Parazoarcus communis: one gene and its partner. Each later gene encodes a partner of the first gene's protein in a complex. Links are inferred from orthologs where the notes say so. Each region holds a gene or a part of one and is shown in the gene's direction. Other genes may lie near its edges.

Region 1 (14,445 bases):
CTTCAGAGTTCGGCAGCGGTGCCGACTGGCTCTACACCTACCTGCGCCAGTTCCATCGTGACCCGAACCGTCCGACGGGCTGGAACAACCTGGTTTTCCCGAACGTCGGCATGCCGCACGTGCTGTGGGAGCTTCAGGGTGAGCAGGTGGCGAAGGCCGGCGAGCATGGTTCGACGCTCGAACTGGTCAAGCCGGGCAAGCTGACCGCCGAAGAGTACGACAATGCCATCGCGGATCTCGTGTCCTACATTGTCTGGATGGGAGAACCCGTCGCCGAGAAGCGCAAGACCATCGGCATGTTCGTACTTGCCTTCCTTGCAGGTTTGTTCGTTCTTGCGTTCGCGCTGAAGAAGAACTACTGGAAGGATATTCATTGAGCGGATCGGTGAATGGCCGTAAGGCCTGACACTCGCTTCTCTCCAGACGCACCGCGCAAATCAATGCGTGGTGCGCTTTTGTTTTTTGCATCCGGAGTCGCAACATCATGATGAATCTTTATTCCGGTACGACCGATCCCTTCAGTCACCGTTGCCGGATCGTGCTCTTCGAAAAGGGCATGGATTTCGAGGTGATCGATGTCGACCTCTACAACAAGCCCGAAGATATTGCGGTCATCAACCCCTACGGCCGAGTGCCGGTGCTGGTGGATCGCGATCTCGTGCTGTACGAGTCGAACATCATCAATGAATATATCGACGAGCGTTTCCCGCACCCGCAGTTGATGCCGCCGGATCCCATCCTGCGTGCGCGTGCGCGGCAACTGCTGCATACGTTCGAGCACGAACTGTTTGCTCACATCGCTGCACTCGAGGCCAACCAGAAGGGCGTGGACAAGACCCGTGCTCATGTGCGCGACCACCTGACACAGCTCGCGCCGATCTTCACCAAGCAGAAGTTCATGCTGGGCGACGAGTTCTCCATGCTGGATGTGGCGATTGCGCCCTTGCTGTGGCGTCTTGAGCACTACGGAATCGAGCTGCCGAAAGCGGCTGCTCCGATGATGAAGTACGCAGAGCGCATTTTCAGTCGTCAGGGTTTCATCGACGCGCTGACGCCTTCCGAGAAGGTAATGCGGCGCTGACATGAAGACGCCTGGACCGGCTGGGGCGCGTCCCCTCCGGTCGGGCGGAACTTAGGACACGCAAGACATGGTATCCACCAAGCCCTACCTGGTTCGTGCCATCTACGAATGGTGTTCTGATCAGGGTTTTACGCCCTACCTTGCCGCCCGGGTCGATTCCAGCACCCGTGTGCCACCCGGCTACGCCAAGGACGGCCAGATCGTGCTCAACGTCGGGTCGGACGCGACCAACAAGCTGTCGATGGACAATGAGTCGATCAGCTTTCAGGCGCGTTTCAATGGCTCGGTGCAGCACATCCTGATTCCGATGAGCAATGTTCTTGCCGTCTATGCGCGCGAGAACGGCCAGGGGATGGCGTTCGAGGCGGACATCGATGAGGGCGAGCCGTTCGAGGAAGATGCTGCGGATGACGCCGATGCGACCGGGCTCGAGCTTGCGCCGGAGCCTTTGGCATCGTCCGAGCCGTCCGAGTCGCCCAAGTCCGGTGACGATCGCCAGCCGCCCCCCCGCGGCGGGCATCTGAAGGTCGTCAAGTAATACCCACCCGTCAGGCGGCGCTCAATTGCGCAGCCTGACGTTGGTGATCTGCCACCCACGTCTCGTACAGCGCGCCAAGCCGCCGACTCATTTCTTCGGTGTGCCACTGTTGTGCATATTCCCGCGCATCGACGCCCAGCTGCTGCAATTGCCGGCAGTCGCTCAGCAACTGGCCGACGACCTCCGCGAACCGGGCCGGGTTGTTTGGTGCGATCCTGCAGCCCTGTTGTGGCGCAAGGATGTCTACGGTCCCCATTTCGGCAAGGGCCACTACCGGCGTACCCAGTGCCATCGCTTCCAGCAGTACCAGTCCCTGCGTTTCGGTGCGCGACGCGAACACAAAGACATCTGCGGCCCGATAGCAGTCGTGCAATTCGTTGTGACGGTCGAGGTAGCCCAGGAAGCGGATGTGCTCGCTGAGTCCTGCACGTTCGACCTTTGTTCGCAGGCTGCCCAGTGCAGGGCCTTCACCGGTAACGAGCAGCATTGCAGCGGGTTCGGTCTTGCGCAATTCGCCCACCATGTCGATGAGGAAGTCGATGTTCTTCTCGTGCGCCACCCGACCGACAAAGAGCAGCAGACGCCTGCTTTTGGGGATGTCGTAGCGCTGACGGAAGTGACAGCCGTCACCGCCGTGGAACTGGTGTTCCGGAATACCAGTGGGGAGGATGTGTACGGGCGCATTCACGCCATAGCCCGCCAGTGTGTCGGCCATCGCTCGCGAGGGCACGATGACGGCGTCGAGTCCGTTGCATTGCTGGCGCGAGAATCGTCTTGCGGCGCCACGCAGCCATGCGCGTGGCACGAAGGGCACGTAGTGGAAGAGATATTCCTCGAAGAAGGTGTGATACGTGCCGACGCAGGGAAGGTCGAGCGCCTTCGCCAGTTCGAGTCCGGCGTAGTGGGCCACGAACGGGGTGTGGATATGTACCAGGTCGAAGTGCTGCTGTTTCAATGATTCGATCTGCTCGCGGATGGCGCTGCGCCGCATCATCCGGTCCTCGGGGTCGAGGGGGATGAAGCGCGAGGGAATCCGGATCAGGTCGTCCGTGCTCCTGCCACCGTCCTGCGGATAGGCGGGAGCAATCAGGCTGGAGTGGATGCCGTGTGCCTTGAGTGAGTTGCGGAAGGTCTCTATCGATGTGCTGACCCCGTTTATGCGAGGGAAGAACACGTCTGAAATCATCAGGATATTCATGGTCTGTGCCGGTTGCCGTAGGCCCAATCTAGTCTGTTCCGATGACTGCTTCATTGCAGACCTCGGGTGAGGATGGGTTGTTACAGTTTCCGGTTGACCCACATCATCGGTCCGGTGACGATTCTGCGTTATAAAGCGGCACCGCAAGGCCCGCGCGGGCCGATGTTCAGGAGAATGCAAGGATGGCACTGATGCAATGGAACGAGCAGCTTCAGCTCGGTCTCGGAAAGATGGACAAGACCCACGAGGAGTTCGTGAGCCACTACAACGCCGTTGTCGAGGCGGCGCCCGAGCAGTTTCTAGCGCGGCTCGATGACTTCATCGCCCACACCGAAGCACACTTCGATCAGGAAAATCGCTGGATGGAGCAGGTGAACTTTCCCGGTTGCCACCGTGCGGAACACGACCGGGTGCTGGTGGTGATGCGTGACGTTCGCAACCGCATTGAGCGCGGTGATGCGTTTCTTGGCAAGCGCTTGATGGAGGAGTTGCCGGCCTGGTTCGATAATCACGTCAGCGGCATGGATGCCGCGCTGGCCTTTCATCTGGACAGTATCGGATTCGACGTCGAGACCGGCGTGATTACCCCGCCTGAGGGTGACTGCAGCGGCAGTGCAAACGCAGGCGGTTGTGCCTGTACGTCGGCGCCTGCCCGGGCCGGCGCCGAACAGGTCTAAGCCACGCCCCGCGATACCCCTGCAGTGTCAGGGGTGTCGGACGGGGAAGCGCACTGTCGGTGCGCGCCCATGCATCAGGCCCGCGAGAATCTCGGCCGAGCCGCAGGCCAGGGTCCAGCCCAGTGTGCCGTGACCGGTGTTGTACCAGAGGTTGACGCCGCGGCCCTTGCCGATGATGGGCAGGTTACTCGGGGTGGCGGGGCGGAGTCCCGTCCACAGTTGCGCCTGTTCCGGGTCGATTGCGCCTGGCAGCCGTGTCCGTGCCCAGTCCAGAATGGCACGGCCGCGTTCTGGATCGATCGTGAGATCGAAACCGTTGAGCTCGGCAGTGCCGGCGATACGAAGCCGGTCTCCGAGACGGGAGCAGACGATGCGGCGGGACTCGTCGGTCAGGCTGACCTGCGGCGCCCGCGCGGGATCTGCAACCGGTGCTGTAATCGAATAGCCCTTCACCGGGTAGATTGGCAGGCGCTCGCCAAGCGCATGCACCATGAGGGGGCTGAAGCTGCCGAGGCATACCACATAGGCGTTCGCGGTCAGGGTGCCAGCCCGCCCTTCACGGTCACGCACCTCGACACCGTCGATCAGGCCGCCGGTGTGGGTCAGGCGTTCGATCGTCGTCTGATAGTGAAACTGCACGCCGTCGCGCGCAAGCACCCCCGCCAGCGCACCGGTAAAGCGCATCGCGTCGCCGTTTTCGTCGCCGGGCGCATACAGACCGCCCGCCAGTGTTGGTGCGAGTGTCGCGAGCGCGGGCTCGATTGCAAGGCATTCGGCAGCCGAGCAAGCCCGGGCTTCAATGCCGAGTTGCATCAGCTGCTCTGCGCGTGCCGGTGCATGAGCGAAATCCGAGGCGCTGAAAAAAAGGTGAAGGATGCCCTGCTCGCGCGCATCGTAGTCGTTCTCGATGCCGGCGGCTGCGCGTACCCGGTGCAGTTCGCGCTGACTGTGGATGGCAAGCGCAGCAATCGCCTCGGTGTTGCGCTTCGCACGCCACGGCAGGCACTCATGCAGAAAGGACAGCGCCCAGCGCCATTGGTCGAGGCTTGCCTGAGGGCTGAAGCGCAGCGGGGCGTCGTGTTTGCCAAGCCAGCGCAGCGCCAGAAAGGGGGCCGCCGGGTTGGCCCAGGGCTCGGGATGGCTGACCGAGATCTGGCCACCATTGGCAAAGCTCGTTTCCTGTCCAGCTTGCGGCTGGCGGTCTATCACGCTGACCTCGAACCCCGCCTGCTTCAGGTACCAGGCGGTGGTGACGCCGGTGATGCCGGCGCCGAGAACCATCACATGCATAACTTGGCTTTTGTGCTCCAGAGAGGCTGCCCAGTGCGTGTGCGGGGCAGGGCGGCGAACCGCCAAGCCGTAAATGATAACCGCCAGCGTGCAACTCGTGGTGCGCAGACGTCCCGGAAACGGGATAATCGGGTCTGACATCTTCAATCATCCGTCTCCGGGAGTTTTGCACATGCGTCGCGTCACCCTTACCCAATTCCTGATCGAGCAGCAGCGCGCCGGACGCGTATCGGCCGATCTGCGGCTCTTGCTCGAGGTCGTGGCTCGCGCGTGCAAGGCGATCGGAGTCAATGTGTCCAAAGGGGCGCTTGCCGGTGTGCTGGGTGAGGCCGGTACCGACAACGTGCAGGGCGAGGCACAGAAGAAGCTCGACGTGATTGCCAACGAGATTCTGCTGCAGGCCAACGAATGGGGCGGCCACCTTGCGGCAATGGCGTCCGAAGAGGTCGAAACCGTGCATCAGATCCCGTTCGACTTTCCCAAGGGCGGCTATCTGCTGATGTTCGATCCGCTCGACGGCTCGTCAAACATCGACATCAACGTCACCGTGGGTACGATCTTTTCCGTGCTGCGCAACCCCGAGGGCGAGGGTGATCCGACCGAGGAAAGCTTCATGCAGCCCGGTCGGGAGCAGGTGGCAGCCGGCTATGCGATCTACGGCCCCTCCACCCAGCTCGTGCTCACAGTGGGCAAGGGCGTTCACGCCTTCACGCTCGACCGCGAAATGGGCAGCTTCATCTATACCACTCCCTACATGACGGTACCCGAGGAAACCCGCGAGTTCGCGATCAACGCCTCCAACGCCCGCCACTGGGAGGCGCCGGTTCAGCGCTACATCTCAGAGCTGCAGGAAGGCAAGGCTGGCCCCCGTGGCGTCGATTTCAACATGCGCTGGGTGGCGTCGATGGTGGCTGACGTGCACCGTGTGCTGACCCGTGGCGGCATCTTCATGTACCCGCTCGACGAGAAATGTCGTGCCCAGGGCGGCAAGCTGCGGCTCATGTACGAAGCCAACCCGATGGCCATGCTGATCGAGCAGGCCGGTGGCGCGGCCACCACCGGGCGCGAGCGCATCCTCGATATCCAGCCCGACAAGCTGCATCAGCGCGTACCCGTCGTGCTCGGCTCGAAGAGCGAGGTCGAACGCGTGACTTCATACCATCTTGAAGCTTGATTCGCTTCTCCGTGCCTTGAGCCTCCTGGCCCTGGGGTGTTTCCTCTTGTGGGGAAACAGCGCCAGGGCACAGGATCGTGTCAGCGTAGCGCTCGAAGCGCCGGAAACGGTCAGCGTGCTCCTGCGTCAGCACGTGCGCCTGCTTAAGTCGGCCGAGCTGACGGTGCCCGAGGTCGGGCCCGATCAGACCGCGCTGGTGCGACGCACACGGCGGGAAGTTGTCGATCTGCTCTCCACGGAGGGCTATTTCAACCCCGAAGTGAGGCTCGATCGGCGTAGCGGGGACAAATGGACGCTGACCGTGGAGCCTGGCGTACGGGCTGCCATTACTGCCGTCGATATCGGTTTCGAAGGCGAACTGGCGAGTGCGAGCGAAGCCGAGGCGGCAGCCTTGCGCGACAGTCTGCGCGAAAATTGGGCCTTGTCGGTGGGCAAGCCCTTTCGTCAGTCCGAATGGGATAGTGCCAAACAGCAACTGCTCGATGCGGTCAGTCGCCGCCGTTACGCTGCGGCGCGCACACTGAGTACCCGTGCCGAAGTCAATGAGGCCGGCACCGAAGTGGCGCTGTCGGTCGTGATCGACAGCGGCCCGACTTTCAGACTTGGCGAACTCGCAGTCAGTGGTTTGAGCCGACTGCCGGCCGATCTTGTTACGCGCTACAGCACGGTCGAGGCGGGCGATATCTACGATCAGGACGCCTTGCTTGCCTTGCAGGAGGCCTTGCAGGGTGCGCCCCAGTTTGCGTCGGTGGTGGTCGATATCGAGCGTGACCCGGCACTGGCTGCTGCCGTGCCCGTGCGTGTGCAAGTGGCAGAGGCCCAGTCGCGGCGCCTGAGTTTTGGTGCAGGTGTATCGAGCAATACCGGTTATCGGGTCGAGGCTGCGTATCGCGACGTCAATATTCTTTCGCGCGGATGGGAACTGTCATCGGGCATCCGTCTCGAGCAGTTGCGCCAGTCGCTTTTCGCCGATCTGTTCTTTCCGCCGGCGCCGGACGGTCATCGCGACAGCATCGGTGCGCTGATCGACAACAGCGATCTCGAAGGACTGAAGACCGAAAGCCAGGCGATCGGTATCGGTCGGACCACCATCCGCGGTGATATCGAAACCCAGATTGCCCTGCGGTTGCAGCATGAGTCCCTGCATCCCGATGGCGCCGATCCCTCCAGCCTGACAACGCTGACGGCAAACTGGACCTGGGTGCAGCGAGCGGTGGATAACGTGCTCGATCCGCGGCGCGGGCACGTCCTCGAGGTGCAGATTGGCGGCGGCTCGAGTATCGCGCTTGCGGAGCAGGACTTCGTGCGACTCTATGGCCGCTATCAGCACTATTTTCCGATCGGCGAGGCCGACATGCTGACCCTGCGCGGAGAGCTGGGTGCCACGCTCGCGCCTTCCCGCGACGGTATCCCGCAGGATTTCCTGTTCCGCGCCGGCGGCTCGCAATCGGTGCGAGGCTATGCCTATCAGAGCCTCGGCGTAACTGAAGGCGATGCGACCGTGGGTGGCCGTTATCTGGGGACCCTCAGTGGCGAGTACGTGCATTGGTTTCGTCGTGACTGGGGCGTTGCGGCCTTCGTCGATGCCGGCGATGCCGCGGATTCACGCAGTGAGTTCCGACTGCGCACCGGCTACGGTCTGGGCGCGCGCTGGCGCAGCCCGGCAGGGCCTCTTGCAATCGACCTCGCATGGGGCCACGACGACGCCCGGCTGCGTCTGCACTTTGGCGTAGCGGTCGCGTTCTGAGCTCGCCGCTGCGGCGCAGCAAATTTTTCTTCCGTCTCCGCTCTTGAAATAGCGAAACCCCGCCCCTATTATTAGCACTCGTTGGCAGTGAGTGCTAACAGTCCGGCGCAAGCCGCGACCACTGCGAATTTTCCGGCGGGATGGTCCCGCCACAGTTTAAACAGTACTAAGGAGTGAACTCGATGAAGATTCGTCCCCTGCACGATCGCGTGATCGTCAAGCGTCTGGAAGCCGAACGCAAGACCGCCAGCGGTATCGTGATCCCCGATTCCGCCGGTGAAAAGCCCGACCAGGGCGAAGTGCTGGCTGTCGGCAACGGCAAGATCCTGGACGACGGCAACGTGCGTCCGATGGCCGTCAAGGTGGGCGACAAGGTGCTGTTCGGCAAGTACGCCGGCCAGTCCGTGAAGGTCGAAGGCGACGAACTGCTCGTCATGCGCGAAGAAGACATCATGGGCGTGGTTGAAGGCTGAGCCTCCCGCAATCCCACGATTCTCGATTCGAAATAATTCAGGAGTTCTAAAGAATGGCTGCTAAAGAAGTCAAATTCGGTGATTCCGCGCGCGAGCGCATGGTTGCTGGTATCAACACCCTGGCCAACGCGGTCAAGGTCACCCTCGGCCCCAAGGGTCGCAACGTCGTGCTCGAGCGCTCCTTCGGCGCCCCGACCGTGACCAAGGACGGCGTTTCCGTCGCCAAGGAAATCGAACTGAAGGACAAGTTCGAAAACATGGGCGCGCAGATGGTCAAGGAAGTTGCTTCCAAGACCTCCGACATCGCCGGTGACGGCACCACCACGGCAACCGTGCTGGCTCAGTCGATCGTTCGTGAAGGCATGAAGTTCGTTGCTGCCGGCATGAACCCGATGGATCTGAAGCGCGGCATCGACAAGGCTGTCATCGCCACCATCGACGAGCTGAAGAAGCTGTCGAAGCCCTGCTCGACCAACAAGGAAATCGCCCAGGTCGGTTCGATCTCCGCCAACTCCGACGCGGACATCGGTGAGATCATCGCCCGCGCCATGGACAAGGTCGGCAAGGAAGGCGTGATCACCGTTGAAGACGGCAAGAGCCTCGCCAACGAACTCGACGTCGTCGAAGGCATGCAGTTCGACCGCGGCTACCTGTCGCCCTACTTCATCAACAACCCGGACAAGCAGGTTGCCATCCTCGACAACCCGTTCGTCCTGCTGTTCGACAAGAAGATCTCCAACATCCGTGACCTGCTGCCGGTACTGGAGCAAGTTGCCAAGGCCGGCCGTCCGCTGCTGATCATCGCTGAAGATGTCGATGGCGAAGCGCTGGCGACCCTCGTGGTGAACAACATCCGTGGCATCCTCAAGACCTGCGCCGTCAAGGCTCCGGGCTTCGGTGACCGCCGCAAGGCCATGCTGGAGGACATCGCTGTCCTGACCGGCGGCCAGGTGATCGCAGAAGAAGTGGGTCTGACCCTCGAGAAGTGCACGCTGGAAGAGCTGGGCCAGGCCAAGCGTATCGAAGTCGGCAAGGAAAACACCATCGTTATCGACGGTGCCGGCGACGGTGAGCGCATCGAAGCACGCGTCAAGCAGATCCGTGTTCAGATCGAAGAAGCGACCTCCGACTACGATCGCGAGAAGCTGCAAGAGCGCGTGGCCAAGCTGGCCGGCGGCGTTGCTCTGATCAAGGTTGGCGCTGCGACCGAAGTCGAAATGAAGGAAAAGAAGGCGCGCGTCGAAGACGCACTGCACGCCACCCGTGCTGCTGTTGAAGAAGGTATCGTTCCCGGCGGCGGCGTTGCCCTGCTGCGTGCTCGTGCCAACCTCACCGGCCTCAAGGGTGACAACCATGACCAGGACGCCGGCATCAAGATCGTGCTGCGCGCCATGGAACAGCCGCTGCGCGAAATCGTTTCCAACGCTGGCGACGAGCCCTCGGTGGTGGTGAACCGCGTAACCGAAGGTGAAGGCAACTTCGGCTACAACGCTGCAACCGGCGAGTACGGCGACATGGTCGAAATGGGCGTGCTGGATCCCACCAAGGTGACCCGCACCGCGCTGCAGAACGCAGCTTCGGTTGCTGGCCTGATGCTCACCACCGACTGCATGGTTGCTGAACTGGCTGACGACAAGGCTGGTGGCGGCATGCCCGACATGGGCGGCATGGGTGGTATGGGCGGTATGGGCGGTATGGGCATGTAATTGCCCGCTGACCTCACGGTCAAGCTCAAAGGCCCCGCTTCGGCGGGGCTTTTTTTCGCCTGTCGTGATCTGCGGCTCAGAGGATTCGGGCGGGCGCAACCGCGCGTGGGGCAAAGCGCTACGCGCAATGACTCAGGCGTGGGATAATCGCGGAGAAAGGAAAAGACGGCAGGGAGCATCGGCGCCATGCGCGCGACGCTCCCCGGAACGCGTGCGCTGCTGAACGCGTGCGTTCCCGAAGACCGAGTAAAAGGAGAACAGCGGGACTGAATTTAATGGGTTCCGCTTACATTCAACTTACATCCGGAATCCTATGCGCATTCTTCTCGCGGAAGATGACCCAGTCATCGCCGACGGAATCGGCAGGGCGCTCAAACGTGGCGGGTATGCAATCGACCATGTTGCCAATGGTGCAGACGCGGATGCAGCGCTGGCCTCGCAGCCCTACGATCTGCTGATTCTCGACCTCGGACTCCCGAAGTTGCCAGGTATTGAGGTGCTCAAGCGATTGCGGAGCCGCAAGTCTGCAATACCGGTCCTGATCCTCACCGCGCAGGACGGTGTCGAGGACCGTGTGCGCGGCCTTGATGCGGGCGCGGACGACTACATGACAAAGCCCTTCGCCTTGCCCGAGCTCGAGGCCCGTGTGCGTGCTCATACCCGGCGCGGTACCGGCCAGCCGCGCTGTATCGAGGTGGGCAACCTGACTTACGATCAGGCCGATCATGTGGTCAAGATCAATGGTCAGATGGTCGAACTCTCCGCGCGCGAAGTCGGATTGCTGGAGGTCTTCATCCTGCGGGTCGGGCGGCTGGTGAGCAAGGACCAGCTGGTGGACCACTTGTGTGGCTGGGGTGAGGAAGTGTCGAGCAATGCGATCGAGGTCTATGTGCATCGACTGCGGAAGAAGCTCGAGGATAGTGGCGTCCGTATCGTGACCGTTCGCGGTCTGGGCTATTGCCTGGAAAATCCGGATGCTGTCCCGGCTACGAAGGCCTGACCGCAAGCCGACCGGGCAGCGCGCTCCCGGGCAGCCCAACTCGCTGTTCGGCGAAATCCTCGACTGGCTGCTCGCGCCCTTGCTGTTCCTGTGGCCGATTTCGATCATCGTCACCCACAACGTTGCCGACAACATCGCCAACCAGCCCTACGACCGGGCGCTGGCCGACAGTGCGCGCGCACTCGCGCGACTGGTCAAGGTGGAGGATGGCAAGGTGGTGGTGCATTTTCCGGCACCGCCGCGTGCGCTGTTCAGGGCCGATCAGGACGACACCGTCTACTATCAGGTCGCAGATCAGGGCGGCGAGACCATCACCGGTGACCGCGAGATCCCCTGGGTGGCGCCGCCCGCGTCGGTGCTGGGTGAGGAGGTGCGTTACCGCGACGAGGTCATCCATGGCGAGGAGGTGAGGGTCGCCTATCAGTTTCTGCGCGCGTGGCCGGAGCCTGCCAGTCCGCTGGTGCTGGTGCAGGTTGCCGAAACCCGCAACAAGCGCTCTGACCTCGCCTCGCGGGTGGTGACCGGGGTGCTGCTGCCGCAGTTCGCAATCATCCCGCTGGCCGTGGTACTGGTGTGGGTGGGGCTGACGCGCGGCATTGCGCCGCTCAACCGCCTGCAAAGCCTGATCCGGCGACGACGCCCGACCGACCTGTCGCCGATCGTGCCGGCCAGCGTTCCGGAGGAGGTGCGGCCGCTGATCATCGCCTTCAACGACATGATGGCCCGCCTTGAAGAGAACCTGCAGGCGCAGCAACGCTTCATTGCCGATGCCGCGCACCAGATGCGCACGCCGCTGACCGGTTTGCGCATGCAGACCGAACTGGCGCTGCTCGAGAGCGACCCCGAGCAACTGCGTAATTCGCTGACGCAGATCGCTGACAGCACCGAACGCGCCGGGCACCTGATCAATCAGTTGCTTTCGCTTGCCCGCGCCGAGGCCAGCTTCGAGAAGCTCTACGCGGTCGAACCGGTCGATGTCGAGGCGATGGTGCGTGAGGTGGGGCAGGATCTGTTCCCGCGTGCGCTTGCCAAGGGCATCGATCTCGGGGTGGAGAGCAGCGGGCAGGGCATGCTGGTCGAGGGCAACCCGGTGCTGTTGCGCGAGATGGTCAAGAACCTGATGGACAACGCCATCAAATACACCCCGCGCGGTGGCAGCGTGACTGCACGCACCCGTCACGCCGGCGCGCCGATTTTCGAAGTCGAGGACACCGGCGAGGGTATCCCCGAGGCGGATCGCGAGCGCGTATTCGAGCGCTTCTATCGGGTGCTGGGCAGCGGCGCGGACGGTTCGGGGCTGGGGTTGCCCATCGTGCGTGAGATTGCCGAGCTGCATCGCGCCACGGTCAGCCTGAGCCCCAATCCGGCGGGGCAGGGGACCGTCGCGCAGGTCGTCTTTCCGCGCAGCCAGCTGCAGCTGCCGCCGCCGGTTCACGGGGACTATTTTCCACTGGGCTGAGCGGAGCGACGCGTTTTCCGGTTGTGCGTTAAGCTGTTGTTCAGTAACTATTAAGGTATTGATATAAAAGAATAAAAACGAGTTTTCGTAAGCTCGTCGTAAGTCTCCCTCTCTACCTTGTCGCTGGCCGGGCGCATGCCCGGTGCGATCAATGCCCGCATGGAGGGGGAGACATGGAAAACGATTCGGTGGCAAAAATCATTGCCAACCCGAAGTATCAGCGCCTGGTAAGCACGCGCTCGAAATTTGGCTGGCTGCTGACGGCGATCATGATGGTCGTCTACTACGGCTATATCGCGATCATCGCCTTCGACAAGGAAGTGCTTGCGGCCCGGCTTGGCGAAGGTGTGACCAGCGTAGGTATCCCCGTCGGTTTTGGTGTGATCGTCTTTACGATCATCATTACCGGCATCTACGTGCGCCGTGCGAACTCCGAGTTCGACAAGCTGACTGAAGAAGTCGTCAGGGAGGCAGGCAAATGAACGCCCGCCATCTGAATATTCTGGGCGGCGTTGCGCTTGCCCTTTTGTCCGCAGCCGTGCTGGCGGCCGGTGGCGACCTCGGACAGGCCGAGAAGCAGGCCACCAACTGGACTGCAATCAGCATGTTCGGTGGTTTTGTGGTGCTTACCCTGTTCATCACCAAGTGGGCAGCGGCCAAGACCAAGTCCGCTGCAGACTTCTACACCGCAGGTGGCGGCATCACCGGCTTTCAGAACGGTCTGGCGATTGCCGGTGACTACATGTCGGCCGCGTCCTTCCTCGGTATCTCGGCCGCGGTGATGGCGAGCGGCTACGATGGTCTGATCTACTCGATCGGCTTTCTCGTGGGCTGGCCGGTGATCACCTTCCTGATGGCGGAGCGGCTGCGCAACCTGGGCAAGTTCACCTTCGCCGACGTTGCCGCCTACCGCTTCAAGCAAACCCCGATCCGGGCTTTTGCCGCATCCGGTACGCTGGTGGTGGTGTCCTTCTACCTGATCGCGCAGATGGTCGGCGCGGGCCAGTTGATCAAGCTGCTGTTTGGTCTGGAGTACTGGATGGCGGTGGTCATCGTTGGCGCGCTGATGATGGTCTATGTGTTGTTCGGCGGCATGACGGCGACCACCTGGGTGCAGATCATCAAGGCTTGCCTGCTGCTGGCCGGTGCGTCCTTCATGGCCTTCATGGTGATGGCGCAGTACGGCTTCTCGCCGGAAGCGCTGTTTGCCGCATCGGTACAGGTCAAGGCAACGACTGCCGTGGCTGCAGGCAAGACGATCGAGGAGGCGGGGATTCTCGGGCAGGCGATCATGGGGCCAGGGTCCTTCATCAAGGACCCGATTTCGGCGATCTCCTTCGGCATGGCGCTGATGTTCGGCACCGCTGGCCTGCCGCACATCCTGATGCGCTTCTTCACCGTCCCCGATGCAAAGGAAGCGCGCAAGTCGGTGTTCTGGGCCACCACCTGGATCGGCTATTTCTACGTGCTGACCTTCATCATCGGCTTTGGCGCGATCGTGCTGGTGTCGACCAATCCGGGCTTCCTTGACGCGAAGGGCGGTCTGATCGGCGGCAACAACATGGCGGCCATCCACCTGGCTAACGCGGTGGGCGGCAACGTGTTCCTCGGTTTTATCTCCGCAGTCGCTTTTGCCACGATTCTGGCCGTGGTTGCCGGTCTGACGCTGTCCGGTGCATCGGCTGTCTCGCACGACTTGTACGCCACGGTGTTCAAGAAAGGCAATGCCGACTCTGCTTCCGAGCTGCGTGTGTCGCGCATTACCACGCTTGCGCTTGGTGTGGTCGCGGTGGTGCTGGGGATTGCCTTCGAGAAGCAGAACATCGCCTTCATGGTGTCACTGGCCTTCGCGATTGCGGCATCGGCCAACTTCCCGGTGCTGTTCATGTCCGTGTTGTGGAAGGATTGCACGACGCGTGGCGCGGCCATCGGCGGCTTCCTCGGTCTGACCACTGCGGTTGCGCTTACGGTGGTGTCGCCTTCGGTGTGGGAAGCGACGCTGGGCAACCCCAAGGGTTCGGCGCTCTTCCCCTACACCTCGCCGGCCCTGTTTTCGATGGCGGCAGGCTTCATCGGAATCTGGCTGTTCTCGGTGCTGGACA
Region 2 (14,455 bases), 110 kb from region 1 along the record:
GCCCTGCGCCCCAAGCGACTGGCCGAGTACGTCGGACAGGCGAAGATCCGCGAGCAGCTGGAGATCTTCATCGAAGCTGCGCGCAACCGCAAGGAGGCGCTCGACCACGTCCTGCTGTTCGGCCCGCCGGGTCTGGGCAAGACCACGCTGGCCCATATCGTCGCTGCCGAGATGGGCGTCAATATGCGGCAGACCTCCGGGCCCGTGCTGGAGCGCGCGGGTGACCTCGCCGCCCTGCTCACAAACCTCGAGCCGCACGACGTCCTCTTCATCGATGAAATTCACCGCCTGTCACCAGTGGTCGAGGAAATCCTCTATCCCGCGCTGGAAGACTTCCAGATCGACATCATGATCGGCGAAGGCCCGGCCGCACGCTCGGTCAAGCTCGACCTGCCGCCGTTCACGCTGGTGGGCGCAACCACCCGCGCGGGCATGCTCACCAACCCCTTGCGCGACCGCTTCGGCATCGTCTCCAGGCTCGAGTTCTACACGCCGGACGAACTTGCCTACATCGTCAGTCGCTCCGCACGGCTGCTCAACGTCAGCATCGACGACGCCGGTGCGCTCGAGATCGCCCGGCGCGCGCGCGGCACCCCCCGCATCGCCAACCGCCTGCTGCGCCGGGTGCGCGACTATGCCGAGGTGAAGTCCGGCGGCGACATCACCAGTGCGGTCGCAGACGCAGCGCTGGTGATGCTCGACGTCGACGTGCTCGGACTCGATCTGATGGACCGCAAGCTGCTGCTGGCAATGCTGGAAAAGTTCGGTGGCGGCCCGGTCGGCCTCGACAACATCGCCGCGGCGATCGGCGAATCCTCCGACACCATCGAAGACGTCATCGAGCCCTACCTGATCCAGCAGGGCTACCTGCAGCGTACCCCGCGCGGTCGCATGGCAACGCATTCGATCTGGCAGCATTTCGGCCTCAACGCCCCGCGCCTGCCGGGCAGCGACCTGTTCGGACAATAAGCGCCGAAATGGCAGCGGGCCTGCTTGTAATCGTATCCGCGATCGGGATCCTGCTCCTTCTGGCTCGCCCATCACGCAAACCGAAGGACCGCAGGAAACATGCTCGCGGGAGCCGTCTGACTGAAAAGGCGGCGAACAGCGCTTCTGCGCATGCGGCGCGGGACACGGACAGTGCCTGCGGCAGTGATGACTGCGACGGTGGCGACTGATGCGGACCTTCCAGGTGCTGATGCTCACGCTCTGTCTGGTTGGCGGCCTGCACCTGCTGCTGCAGGCACCGGAATTCTTTCTGCCCGACAGATGGGACCCGGCCTTCGGTCGCCAGTTCGACGCCACCGCCTCGAGAGTGCTCGGTGGCGGTCTGCTGGCGATGGCGGCGATGGCGCTGATCTTCCTGCGCCACCATTTCTACGCCGAGGTGCGACGCCTGCCCGGCGCCGCCATGCAAAAAATCTACTTCGGCCTCGTGCTCATGGCACTCGGCCTGATCACGCTGGCTTTCAACCTCGCCGACCTGGTGCCGAACCCGGATCGCGCCCCGTCGGCCAGCATCCAGCGCTGAGCGGAAGCACGCCTTCGCGGCCCCCGCCCGTGTGGGCAATCAGCCGATCTGAATCGCAAGTCCCTTGAGGTACTCGCCTTCGGGCACGGCCAGGCCGACCGGATGGTCGGGTGCAGCGGCCAGTCGATGCAGGATGCGAGCGTCGACGCCGGCATCACTTGCCGCACTGGCGACGATCTTCTGGAACATCTCCAGCCCGATGCCACCGGAGCAGGAATAGGTCATCAGGATGCCACCCGGCGCCAGCAGGCGGAAGCCGAACAGGTTGATGTCCTTGTATGCGCGCGAGGCACGTTCGGCGTGAGCCGCGGACGGCGCAAACTTGGGCGGATCGAGGATGATCAGGTCAAAACTGCGCTCTTCGGCACGCAAACCGCGCAGTGCCTCGAACACATCATCCTCGCTCCATTCGGCACGCGCGGCATCGAGTTGCGGGTTGAGCGCCAAATTGCGTGCGGCGGTGGCAAGTGCGGGGCCGGACGAATCGATCGACAGCACGCTGCTCGCCCCACCCGCCAGCGCCTGCAGGGAGAAGCCGCCGGTGTAGCAAAAGCAGTTCAGTACCCGCCGCCCATGGGCAAGATCGCCGGTGAGCTTGCGGTTGTCGCGCTGATCAAGATAAAAGCCGGTCTTGTGGCCACCGACCACATCGACCTCCATCCGCACGCCATTTTCGACGATCTGCAGCCCCTCGGCAGGCAGTTCGCCGAAGGCAATTCCGGCGCGCGGCTCCAGGCCTTCCAGCCTGCGCACGTCGGAATCCGAGCGTTCATAGACGGCGGCGCAGCCCGTCGCCTGCACCAGACCGGCCACGATGGCATCGCGCCACTTGTCGGAGCCGGCACTGGTGAGCTGCAGCACAACGACGGAACCGTAGCGATCCGCGATCACGCCCGGCAATCCATCGGATTCGCCGTGGATCAGCCGCTGACCGTCCTGCCCGCGCAACATGGGATGCGTCTCGCGCCGGGCGACGGATTCAGCGACCTTGCGCTTGAAAAAGGCGTGATCGATTGCCGCTTCGGCATCCAGTGACCACACCCGGGCACGGATCTGTGACTCGGGCGACCACGCTGCACGCGCCACCACCTTGCCGTCGGCAGCGACCACATCGACCGTGTCGCCCGGACGGGCGCGGCCTTCGAGATGATCGACAGAGCCGGCGAAAATCCAGGGATGACGACGAAGGACGGTGCGTTCCCTGCCGGGACGTAGATGAAGGCGAGCCATGGATGATGATCCAGCAAAAGGGCGCCAAGTTTAGCCCTTACCAGCCTCCTTGCGCCACCGCCCTGCCAGCACCCACCGTCAGTCGCCGAGCAGGCGCCGGGCGCGATCCGCGGTATCGATCAGATCCGGAAGCTCGCGTGAGCTCATCAGATGACCAAAGTGGTGCAAAGCGCCCGAGGACACATAGAGGTGGCCGTTCTTGCGCCGGGACACCCAGCCGAGCTCGACAAGCCGTGCCACCTTGCGGCGAACGGTCTCACGCGGGAGGCCGGTGGCCGCCGCAATCGAATAGGCATTACAGGGCTTGAGCGTGCACTCAGGCAAGCCTTCGCCGTCGACGGCGCCTGAACTTGGCGTGCCGATATTGTGCAATGCAATTTCGCCGAGCAGGATGGGCAGCATGATGTCGCGATCGAACTCTTCGAACCAGCGCTTCATGTTCCGGACTTCATGCTTTGCAAGCAGCAGGGCAACATCCCGGAGCATGCGCTGCTTTTTTATTTTCTCTGCGGGCGGAGCTTCGATTCCAGCATCCATGGAAGCCTCATCGGGGGCGAAAGGTTCAGATGTCATAAGCATCCTTGCTTGCGGCTCAGTGCCTTGTACGCACATCGCCGCTTATTATTTATTGTTGATTGATGCACGACAGCATAGCCGATCGCGAATGAGTATCAGCATTTATCGATACCCAAAATGGGGAACGCTACAGCCTATTCCTTCGCCTTCCGTGCCCGCGGATGAGCGGCATCATAGATCCTGGCGAGGTGCTGAAAATCAAGGTGCGTGTAGACCTGGGTGGTCCGGATGCTGGCGTGGCCGAGCAGTTCCTGAACCGCACGCAGGTCCCCGCTCGACTGCAGCACGTGGCTGGCGAAACTGTGACGCAGCATGTGCGGATGGACATGCACGCCCAGGCCCACCGTACCGGCTCTCAGGGTGAGCCTGCTGCGAATCGCCCCCGGGCTCATTCGTCCGCCCGTACGCGTCACGAACAGGGTCGGACTGCCGACCGGCACCTGCCCGCGCACCTCAAGCCACTGCCTGACCGCCTCGACCGCCTGGCTGCCGACCGGCACGCTGCGCGTCTTGCCGCGCTTGCCGCGCACCGTCACCATGCCGCCCTCAAGATCGCTCGCATCATCGAGTCCAAGCCCGGCGAGTTCGGACAGGCGCAGACCTGACGAGTAGAACAGTTCGAACATTGCCAGATCGCGAATCTCGAGCAGGCTGTCGGCCGGGGCGTCGAGCAAGGCCTTTGCCTGATCGGGAGACAGCACGCGCGGCAGTGTCGCCGGCGATTTTGGTGCACGAATACCGTCCACCGGATTGTGCTTGAGCCCATGGTGGCGGATCAGCCACCGATACAGGCCGCGCCAGGCCGACAGGCAGCGCGCAATCGAGCGCCCGCCCAGGCCTTCTGCATGCATGCGCCCCACGAAGCGGCGAATCTCGGCCGCGCTCAGGGCACCGGGGTCGCGCCCCTGTGCAAGGCTGTGCAAGCGCAGCAGATCCCGACGGTAGTTCTCCAGCGTCAGCGCGGCGGCACGGCGCTGGGTCGCAAGCCACCCCAGATAGCCTTCGACCCAGACCGGTGCCAGCGCTGCGGCAAGTGGCTCAGGCATGCGCTCAGCCGATCTCCCCGAGCAGCGCGGCGGCGGCAAGCTCACCGATCCGGCCGAGATACAGGGTGCCCATCTCGGGGTAGAAACGCTCGGGCTCTTCACTGCCCAGGGCCAGAAGACCGACCACCTGAGTCTGCCGACGCAGCGGCATGAGGGCTACGGAACGCACATGCGGTGCCGACTCGCCAAACCAGCTCAGCACTTCGATGTTGCTCGGCGCACCGCAATACGGGTGACGGAGGTCGCCCGCAAACAGGCGCACGCCTTCGCCAACGGGCGCGAAGTCCTCGTCGCTGCGAGCCAGCACGCTGTTCCAGATTCGCAGCGCGACATGAGGAATGGCGAAGTCCTGCTGCATACTGGAAAAAAGTTCGTGGCGGACGCCTTCGTAACCGTGCGCCTCGAGCAGCAACAGGGTCAGCCGATGCACTTTTTCGCTGATCTCGTCGTTCTCCTCGCCAAAGCGAATCAGTTCGGCAAGCTTGACCTCCAGCAGGCGGATCTTGTCGCGCAGGGCGTGAAGCTGCCGTTCCGCAAGCGAGATCGCCTGGCCTTCGTGCTGCGGGTGCGGCACGGTCAGTTCGGTGAACAGCTCGCCATGGTCGGACAGAAAATCAGGGTTGTCGCGCAGATAGCGTGCGACTTCATCGGCATTCATCGGCAATAGCTCCTGTCGGGCATCAAGCCCTGTTGCATGTCTCCAGACATCAGACGAGATTCATCTCGCCCTCAAAAACCGTTACTGCCGGGCCAGTCATCAGCACCGGCGTGCCTGGACCTTCCCAGGCAATCTCAAGCTCACCGCCACGGGTTTCCACCCGCACCGGCGAAACAACCAGTTCGCGCAGTATCGACGCCGCCACTGCGGCACATGCCCCGGTGCCGCAGGCCAGGGTTTCCCCGGATCCGCGCTCAAACACGCGCAAGCGAATGCGGTGCGCATCCACCACCTGCACGAAGCCTGCATTCACCCGCGCGGGAAAACGCGGGTGGTGCTCGATCAGCGGCCCCTGGGTTTCGACCGGGGCCGCATCGACGTTGGCCACGACCTGAACGGCGTGCGGGTTTCCCATCGATACGGCCGTGATCGCAAGCATGTCGCCGCCCACCTCGAGTGGCTGCACGATCGCGTCGGAGTCGGAGACGAAGGGGACCTCGGCAGAAGTGAGGACGGGCACACCCATATCGACCGTGACCAGCCCATCCTCGCGCAAACGCGGCGAAATGATGCCGGAGCGGGTCTCGACGCTGATGTCGGCCTTGTCGGTCAGTTTTTTGTCGTATACGAAGCGCACGAAGCAGCGTGCGCCGTTGCCGCATTGTTCGACTTCGCCGCCGTCGGCATTGAAAATGCGGTAGCGGAAATCGACAGCCGGCCGGCTCGGCGGCTCGACCACCAGGAGCTGGTCGCAACCGACGCCGAAATGGCGATCGGCGATCGCCCGGACGCGCTCGGGAGTGAGTTCAACCGGTTCACGGGTTGCGTCGATCACGACAAAGTCGTTGCCGAGGCCATGCATCTTGGTAAAGCGCAGTTTCATGGGAGTTCTGATCAATGCGGAAAGCGTGCCCGGATTCTCCTCCTGCACCCGGGTATCGTCCAGCACGCGTCATCGTGAGAGAATTCGGGACATGACCAATACGCCAGCGCCACGCCGCTCAGCTCTCCCGATTTCCGCATGGTTGCTCGGCCTGCCCGGCCTTGCCTGTCTGCTTGGCGGCCTGGTGCTGCTGGCGGGAGACTTCAGCGATGTGCATCCGGTGCTTGCCGAAAGCGGCACCGCAATTGCGCTCATCGTCTCTGCGATTGCCCTACTCGGCAGCGCCGCCTTTCCCGTGGTCCTGCGCCATCTCGCGGACGCCGACGCGCCTGCAGCAGATCAGTAGAGCTTGGCCTCGCCCACGGGGCGCGTCTTGAACCGCCTGTGCACCCAGTAGTACTGCTCCGGCATCGTGCGCACGACCGACTCGATCCACTCGTTCATGCGCAGCGTGTCGGCCTCGACATCCGCGCTCGGAAAGTCGGACCATGCCTCGCCGATCTCGACGACGTAGCCGGCGCCGCCGGGCAACATCTTCGTGACACAGGGCAGCACCGCTGCGCCGGCCACGCGGGCAAGCCGCGGCAGTCCGGTGATGGTAGCCGCCGGCACACCGAAAAAGGGGACAAAGATCGCATCGCGCCGACCGTAATCCATGTCCGGCAGGTAGTAGAACGGGCGCCCGGCCTTCATCGCCTTCACCGAGCTGCGCACGCCATCCTGCCGCGCGAGCAGCAGCTGATCGCCAAACCGGCTGCGGCCATGATAAAGCCAGCGATCGAGCACCGGATTCTTCTTCTGGCGCGCATAGACACTGACGATATCGAAGTCCATCGTCACCCGCGTCCCGCCCATGTCGAGTCCGACAAAATGGGGGGCAAGCAGGATGACCGGCGTCCCCGCCGCCTGCAGTGCCCGCACACGGTCGCCGCCCTCGATTCTGACGATGCGCTCGAGACGCTCGCGGCTGCCCCACCACAACAGGCCGCGCTCGAGCAGGCTGCGCCCCACTGTACGAAAATGACGACGCGAGAGCTGACGCCGCTGCCGCGCATCAAGTTCGGGAAAGCACAGCTTCAGATTGGTATCCACCACATGCCGGCGCGGCAAGGCAAACACATGAAGCAGCAGCCCCAGCGCCTCGCCCAGTCGCGCCAGCACCGCAAGCGGCAGCCAGTGCAGCAGCCAGAATACCGCCACGCCGAGACGGCTCATCACGCCTCGGAACCTGCTGCCGCTTCACGCCCTGTACGCGGCTTCTTGTAGCGGTTGTAGCCCCACATGTACTGGCCGGGGCACTTCAGGATGACGCGTTCGATCTCCCGGTTCATCGTTGCCACACGTGCGGGCAGATCCCCTTCGAGTGGCTCGACAGGCGCAGACAGCCTGAACACATAGCCCTCGCCGTGCGGCAAACGCTCGGCCCAGCAATAGATCACATGCACGCCCTTGACCTCTGCCAGGCGCGCCGCCAGCGTCATCGTCCACGCGGGTCGGCCAAAGAAATCCGCCCACGCACCTTCGCCGGCACCCGGCACCTGGTCTGGCAGCATGCCGATCGCTTCGTGACTGCGCAGGGTTTTCACCAGCCGGCGCACCCCCGACAGATCTGCCGGCGCTGTCTTCATCTGACCGCGTACGCGTCCGGCCTGCATCAGGGGCTCGAGCGCAGCATTGCGTGGCGGGCGGTAAAGCACGGTAATTGGCGTCAGCGAGGCGATGTACTGCGCGGTGACTTCGAAACAGCCCAGATGCGGCGTCATGAACACGATGCCCGCACCCTCGCGGTGGGCCGCATCAACGAGCTCCCAGCCTTCCACCCGCTTCACCTTGGCCACCACTTCCTCGGCCGGACGCAGCCACAGCCACGGCAGCTCGAAGGCCTGCCGGCCCGCCTCGGCGATCGCGGAATGCAGCACCGCGGGATCGACATCACCGACGGCCTGAGCCAGATGGCGTCGCACGCGGCGGCGATAGGACGGTGACGCGGCGTAGGCAATCCAGCCCGCCCAACCACCGAAGAGGTGCAGCAGGGACAGCGGGAAGCGCGCAAGCACGCGAAAAAGGAGATTGACAATCACGATAGTTTTCGCGGTTCCGATCCGGTGACAGATTGACCTGAGACAAACACAGTCTATAATTGTGCCTCAGCCGCCGAGTTAACTCGACAACTTGCAGGGCGGCCGTCACCGCAACAATCGCGTGACCCAAAAATTCTGCTAAAGCGTCGGCTGCTCGATGAAATCCCCGGAGCTGGCCGTAACGCCAGGAAACGGGGATTTTTGTTTTTCAGGAGCAGTCATGGCAGCAGAATTCCTCTTCACCTCGGAATCGGTTTCCGAAGGTCACCCCGACAAGGTTGCGGATCAGATCTCGGACGGCGTGCTCGACGCCATCCTCACCGAAGACCCACACGCCCGCGTCGCCTGCGAGACCCTGGTCTCCACCGGCCTGGTCGTCATTTCGGGCGAAATCACCACCAGCGCCCACCCCAATTATCGCGAAATCGCACAGGATGTGGTGCGTCGCATCGGCTACGACAGCTCCGACATCGGCTTCGACTACAAGTCGTGCGCCATCCTCACCGCCATCAACCGCCAGTCCTCCGACATCGCGCAGGGCGTGAATGAAGGCGAAGGAATCGACCTCGACCAGGGCGCGGGCGACCAGGGCCTGATGTTCGGCTATGCGTGCAACGAAACCGCCAGCCTGATGCCGCTGCCGATCTACTACGCGCACCGCATCATGCAGCGTCAGGCCGAAGTGCGTAAGGATGGCCGCCTGCCGTGGCTGCGCCCCGACGCCAAGAGCCAGCTCACGGTCAAGTATGTCGACGGCAAGCCGGTGGGCATCGACACCGTCGTGGTCTCGACCCAGCACAGCCCCGAGGTGTCGCACGCTCAGATTTCCGAGGCCATCATCGAGGAAGTCATCAAGCCGGTGCTGCCCAAGGAACTGCTGCAGGGCGAAGTGCGCTATCTCATCAACCCGACCGGCCGTTTCGTCATCGGTGGCCCGCACGGCGACTGCGGCCTGACCGGTCGCAAGATCATCGTCGACACCTACGGCGGCGCTGCTCACCACGGCGGCGGCGCGTTTTCGGGCAAGGATCCGTCCAAGGTCGACCGCTCGGCCGCCTATGCAGGTCGTTATGTGGCCAAGAACGTCGTCGCTGCGGGCCTCGCCGACAAGTGCGAAGTTCAGGTTGCCTACGCCATCGGCGTCGCAAAGCCGGTTTCGCTCATGGTCAACACCTTCGGCACCGGCAAGATCAGCGACGCGAAAATCGTTGATCTGATCCGTGCTCACTTCGACCTGCGTCCGAAGGCCATCATCCAGACCCTCGACCTGCTGCGTCCGATCTACGCCAAGACGGCTGCTTACGGTCACTTTGGCCGCGACGAACCCGAGTTCACCTGGGAGCAGACCGACAAGGCTGCCGCACTGCGCGCCGACGCCGGCCTCTGATGCACCACGGCGCCGGCCACAGGCTGGCGCCGGCACAGCGGTCGGCACGGGTTCCGCACGATGCGGGAACCGTGCCGACCGGATGTACTCTGAAACAGTTCAACATTCATCAAGCCCTCAATGCTCGAGCAAGCCCTGCTGTTCCTCCTTGGTCTGGTCACCCTCGTCATCGGCGCCGAACTCCTCGTGCGCGGAGCGTCGCGACTGGCGGTCTCCTTTGGCATCTCGCCGCTCGTCGTCGGTCTGACGGTTGTCGCCTTCGGGACCAGTGCGCCGGAGATGGCGGTTTCGGTTGGCTCGGCACTCAACGGCAACCCTGACATCGCCATCGGCAACGTGGTGGGCAGCAACATTGCGAACGTCCTGCTGATCCTCGGCATCGCAGCGGTCATCGCGCCACTGCTGGTGGCAGAGCAGATCATCCGGCAGGAGATTCCGATCATGATCGGCGCCTCGGTGCTGCTGCTGGTGATGGCGCTCGACGGCTCCATCAACCGCATCGAAGCGGCGACGCTGTTCGGTCTGGTGATCGCCTACACGGTGTTTCTGGTGCGGCAGTCGCGCAAGGGCTCGGCCGCGATGAGCGAGGATTTCGCTGAAGACATTCCGACCTCGCAATGGGACAGCCACTGGGCAGTGCAGACTGCGCTGGTGGTCGCCGGCCTTGTCATGCTGGTACTCGGCGCCGGATGGCTGGTCGACTCTGCGGTCGTCTTTGCACGCGCCTTCGGTGTCAGCGACCTGGTGATCGGCCTCACCGTCGTCGCCATCGGCACCTCGATGCCCGAGATCGCCACCTCCATCGTCGCCGCACTGCGCGGTCAGCGTGACATCGCGGTCGGCAACGTGGTGGGCAGCAACGTTTTCAACATCTGTGCCGTGCTGGGCGTCACCGGACTGGTGGCACCCGCAGGGCTTCCGGTTTCCGAGGCTGCCCGTCACTTCGATCTGTGGGTCATGCTCGCCGTAGCGTTCGCCTGCCTGCCGATCCTGATCACCGGGCGGGAAATTGCGCGCTGGGAAGGCATCTTGTTTCTCGGCTATTACGCGGCCTATACCGCGTGGCTGATCCTCGCCGCACAGCATCACGCCGGACTGGAGGCCTTTTCGGGCGTCATGCTTGGCTATGTGATGCCGCTGACGGTGATCACACTGGTCGTCAGCATCGTCCGTCACAACGGGAAAGCTGCATCAGATCGGTAGCAGGCATTCCGCAAACTGTGCGGGATCGCTATAATTCGAAGTATTCCGAGGAGCGCTGCAAGGCACTGTCCGCATTCATTGCGACAGCCCCAGGCTCGGAACCCGCCCTCCCCGGGCGGGCGTGTGAAACGGCGCTCACCCTGGTCTTTTCTCTCAAACCCTGCCGGGTTCGGGATGATGGGTGAGCTAAACGCCGTCCTCTTTCCCTCCCGGCCATAGCATGGAGCTTCACATGAACGCTGTGGCTGAATTCAACGATTACGTTATTGCCGACCTGACGCTGGCCGACTGGGGCCGCAAGGAAATCCGTATCGCCGAGACCGAAATGCCCGGTCTGATGGCGATCCGCGACGAATACGCTGCCGCCCAGCCCCTGAAGGGCGCACGCATCACCGGTTCGCTGCACATGACCATCCAGACCGCGGTGCTGATCGAGACCCTGACCGCACTCGGCGCCGAAGTGCGCTGGGCCTCGTGCAACATCTTCTCGACCCAGGACCACGCCGCTGCAGCCATCGCTGCACAGAACATTCCGGTGTTCGCGGTCAAGGGCGAGTCGCTGAGCGATTACTGGGATTACACCCACCGCATCTTCGAATGGGCCGACGGCGGCTACTCGAACATGATCCTCGACGATGGCGGCGATGCCACCCTGCTGCTGCACCTGGGTGCGCGGGCCGAGAAGGACATTTCGGTCATCGCCAAGCCGACGTCGGAAGAGGAAACCATCCTCTTCGCATCGATCAAGGCCAAGCTCGCCACCGACCCGACGTGGTACTCCACCCGTCTTGCACAGATCAAGGGCGTCACCGAAGAAACCACCACCGGCGTTCATCGCCTGTATCAGATGCATCAGCGCGGCGAACTCAAGTTCCCGGCGATCAACGTCAATGACTCGGTCACCAAGTCCAAGTTCGACAACCTCTACGGCTGCCGCGAGTCGCTGGTGGATGGCATCAAGCGTGCGACCGACGTGATGATCGCGGGCAAGGTTGCCCTGGTGGCCGGTTACGGTGACGTGGGCAAGGGCTCGGCACAGGCGCTGCGCGCACTGTCGGCTCAGGTGTGGATCACCGAAATCGACCCGATCTGCGCCCTGCAGGCTGCGATGGAAGGCTACCGCGTCGTCACCATGGAGTACGCTGCGGACAAGGCAGACATCTTCGTGACGACCACGGGCAACTTCAACGTCATCACCCATGAACACATGGCTGCGATGAAGGACCAGGCCATCGTGTGCAACATCGGACACTTCGACAACGAAATCGATGTTGCCTCGCTCGAGCAGTACGAATGGGAAGAGATCAAGCCCCAGGTCGATCACGTGATCTTCCCCGACGGCAAGCGCATCATTCTGCTCGCCAAGGGTCGCCTGGTGAACCTCGGCTGCGGCACGGGCCACCCGAGCTATGTGATGTCGTCGAGCTTCGCCAACCAGACCATCGCCCAGATCGAACTTTATACTCGCACGGGTGACTACCCTGTCGGCGTGTACACTCTGCCCAAGCATCTGGACGAAAAGGTCGCACGCCTGCAACTGAAGAAACTCAATGCACAGCTCAGCGTGCTGCGCCCCGACCAGGCCGCCTATATTGGCGTACCGGTTGAAGGCCCGTACAAGGCTGATCATTACCGCTACTGATCGCCCCGGCTGCGGACGGGCCACCGCCTCCTCCAGGGCGCGGTGGCCCTTACGAACAATAAGACTTGGAGACACCGAATGAACTCTGTCAGCGTGCGTCAGACTCGCCCGGAAGACATTCCCGCACTGATCGCCCTTCAGTCCGAGGTCTATCCGGACATCCCTGCATGGAGCAAGCGCAAGCTCGCCGAGCAGCTCGACGTCTTTCCGCAGGGCCAGATCGTGGCCGAGACGGAAGATGGCCTGGTCGGATGTGCGAGCTCACTCATCGTGCTGTGGGACGATTGGGCGGAGTCGCACAGCTGGAAGGAGATCACCGGTGCCGGCACGTTCGACAATCACAACCCGGACGGCAAGACGCTTTATGGCGCAGAGGTCTTTGTCGATCCGAGGCTGCAAGGCAAAGGGGTGGGACACCTGCTCTACGAAGGCCGTCGATCGCTGTGCCGGGCCATGAACCTGAAGCGCATCATTGCCTGCGGACGCCTGCCGGGTTACGACCGCTACGCTGACGAAATGAGCGCAGAGTTCTATGCGCAAAAGGTGGTCTGGGGCGATCTGATCGACCCCGTACTGAGCTTCCAGATCAAGGAAGGCTTCAGCTATTGCGGCGTCATCGAGAACTACATTCCCGAGGATACCGAATCGCGCGGCTATGCCTCGCTGATCGTATGGCTCAACCCGGATTACGATCCGTCAAACCCCACCATCATCCCTGAGGAAATCGCACTATGATCGTTCGAATTGCTGCCGTGCAGTACCTGCTGCGCCCGATCCACGACTGGTCGGGTTTCGAGAATCAGGTGCGTTTCATCATGAAGGCCGCCGGGGACTACAAACCCCAGTTCGTGCTGCTGCCCGAGATCTTCACCACGCAACTGCTGTCCTTCATGGACACCAGCGACGTGCGCGCCGCCGTGCGCAACATGAACGACTACACCAAGCGCTACAAGGACCTGATGCAGGAGCTTGCAGCGCAATGGGACGTGCACCTCATCGGCGGCACCACCCCGCAGGTCAACGAAGAAGGGCGCTTGCTCAACACCGCGTACTATTTCACCCCGAGCGGTGAAATCTACGAGCAGGACAAGATCCACCGCACGCGCTGGGAGCGCGAAAAATGGAACACCGACGCCGGTGACCAGCTGCGCCTGTTCGAGACCCCCTTCGGCAAGATCGCGATCCTGATCTGCTACGACATCGAGTTCCCCGAGCTCGCACGCATGGTGTGCGAAGCTGGCGCCGACATTCTTTTCGTGCCCTCGTGTACCGACGACCGCCAGGGCTTCCTGCGCGTGCGCTACTGCTGCCACGCCCGGGCCATCGAGAACCAGGTGTTTGTCGCCATGACCAGCACCGTGGGCAACCTGCCGGTCGAGGGCCTGGGTCTGCACTATGGTCAGGCCAGCATCATCACGCCGTCGGACTTCGCTTTCGCACGCGACGGCATTGCCGCCGAAGGCACACCGAACATCGAACAGATCGTCGTGGCCGACGTGGACCTCAAGGACCTCGAAAGCGGCCGCACACACGGCACCACCATTCCCCTCTACGACAAGCGCAAGGATGTGTACGAGCACCCGGTCGAAGTGGTGAAGGTTTCCTGAGCATCCGGGAACGCTCGCTTGAAATCATTTCATCGGCGCACGGCGCGCCCGGCAACCGCGCCTGCCACGACCCATGTGCAGGCACCCGCCGAGCGTGGCGGCCTGATGCGTGCTGACAGCCTGCTGGTGACTCAAGGGCTCGCGCCCTCCCGGACTGCGGCGCAGGGACTGATCGAGGCCGGCCGGGTCAGCTGGGAAGGTGGTCCGGTGACGAAATCGGCCCAAACGCTGCCGGGCGAGGTTGTACTGCAAGTCCGGCCGGACGAGAACGACCGCTTCGTCTCGCGCGGCGGGCTCAAGCTTGCAGGCGCGCTGGCAGCCAGCAAGCTGTCCGTCACCGGCCTGACTTGCCTCGACGTGGGGCAATCCACCGGCGGCTTTACCGACTGCCTGCTGCAGGCGGGCGCGAAGCAGGTTGTCGGCGTCGAGGTCGGACACGGCCAGATCCACGCGAAGCTGGCGGCGGACGCGCGCTGCGTCACCCTGGAGGGTATCAATGCGCGTCACCTGCTCGTTGCGGATCTGGGTGCGCACTTCCCTCCGGACGGCTTCGGGCTGATCGTCTGCGATGCCAGCTTCATTTCGCTGACACTGCTGATGCCGCAGTGGCC

What was found.
Region 2: the proteins of groL (region 1) and metK are in contact, whole or in part, in a cryo-EM structure (PDB 8P4O), measured with the Escherichia coli proteins. The link is inferred for Parazoarcus communis from one-to-one orthologs.

The regions. Positions count from the first base shown.
Region 1 is NZ_CP022188.1:2,407,714-2,422,158, forward strand. The notes cover bases 7,639-10,557. They hold groL (chaperonin GroEL), read left to right. Parts: upstream 7,639-8,231; coding sequence 8,232-9,884; downstream 9,885-10,557. Other genes in these bases: CEW87_RS11020 (autotransporter assembly complex protein TamA), read left to right, coding at 7,639-7,705; groES (co-chaperone GroES), read left to right, coding at 7,888-8,178; CEW87_RS11035 (response regulator transcription factor), read left to right, coding at 10,198-10,557. Also shown: CEW87_RS10985 (cytochrome c1), read left to right, coding at 1-377; CEW87_RS10990 (glutathione S-transferase N-terminal domain-containing protein), read left to right, coding at 485-1,081; CEW87_RS10995 (ClpXP protease specificity-enhancing factor), read left to right, coding at 1,149-1,619; CEW87_RS11000 (glycosyltransferase), read right to left, coding at 1,630-2,817; CEW87_RS11005 (hemerythrin domain-containing protein), read left to right, coding at 3,000-3,494; CEW87_RS11010 (D-amino acid dehydrogenase), read right to left, coding at 3,522-4,784; CEW87_RS11015 (class 1 fructose-bisphosphatase), read left to right, coding at 4,957-5,958; more of CEW87_RS11020, read left to right, coding at 6,005-7,638; more of CEW87_RS11035, read left to right, coding at 10,558-10,884; CEW87_RS11040 (sensor histidine kinase), read left to right, coding at 10,859-12,343; CEW87_RS11045 (DUF485 domain-containing protein), read left to right, coding at 12,517-12,825; CEW87_RS11050 (cation acetate symporter), read left to right, coding at 12,822-14,445.
Region 2 is NZ_CP022188.1:2,517,252-2,531,706, reverse strand. The notes cover bases 7,380-10,308. They hold metK (methionine adenosyltransferase), read left to right. Parts: upstream 7,380-8,225; coding sequence 8,226-9,392; downstream 9,393-10,308. Other genes in these bases: CEW87_RS11520 (calcium/sodium antiporter), read left to right, coding at 9,513-10,308; CEW87_RS11530 (lysophospholipid acyltransferase family protein), read right to left, coding at 7,380-8,005. Outside these bases: Holliday junction branch migration DNA helicase RuvB, read left to right, coding at 1-969; CEW87_RS11570 (hypothetical protein), read left to right, coding at 1,178-1,531; CEW87_RS11565 (class I SAM-dependent rRNA methyltransferase), read right to left, coding at 1,571-2,761; CEW87_RS11560 (helix-turn-helix domain-containing protein), read right to left, coding at 2,840-3,247; CEW87_RS11555 (tyrosine recombinase XerC), read right to left, coding at 3,472-4,383; CEW87_RS11550 (DUF484 family protein), read right to left, coding at 4,388-5,041; dapF (diaminopimelate epimerase), read right to left, coding at 5,091-5,924; CEW87_RS11540 (hypothetical protein), read left to right, coding at 6,016-6,270; CEW87_RS11535 (lysophospholipid acyltransferase family protein), read right to left, coding at 6,264-7,139; more of CEW87_RS11530, read right to left, coding at 7,139-7,379; more of CEW87_RS11520, read left to right, coding at 10,309-10,595; ahcY (adenosylhomocysteinase), read left to right, coding at 10,828-12,237; CEW87_RS11510 (GNAT family N-acetyltransferase), read left to right, coding at 12,316-12,972; CEW87_RS11505 (carbon-nitrogen hydrolase family protein), read left to right, coding at 12,969-13,844; CEW87_RS11500 (TlyA family RNA methyltransferase), read left to right, coding at 13,863-14,455. UniProt on the Escherichia coli protein: Catalyzes the formation of S-adenosylmethionine (AdoMet) from methionine and ATP.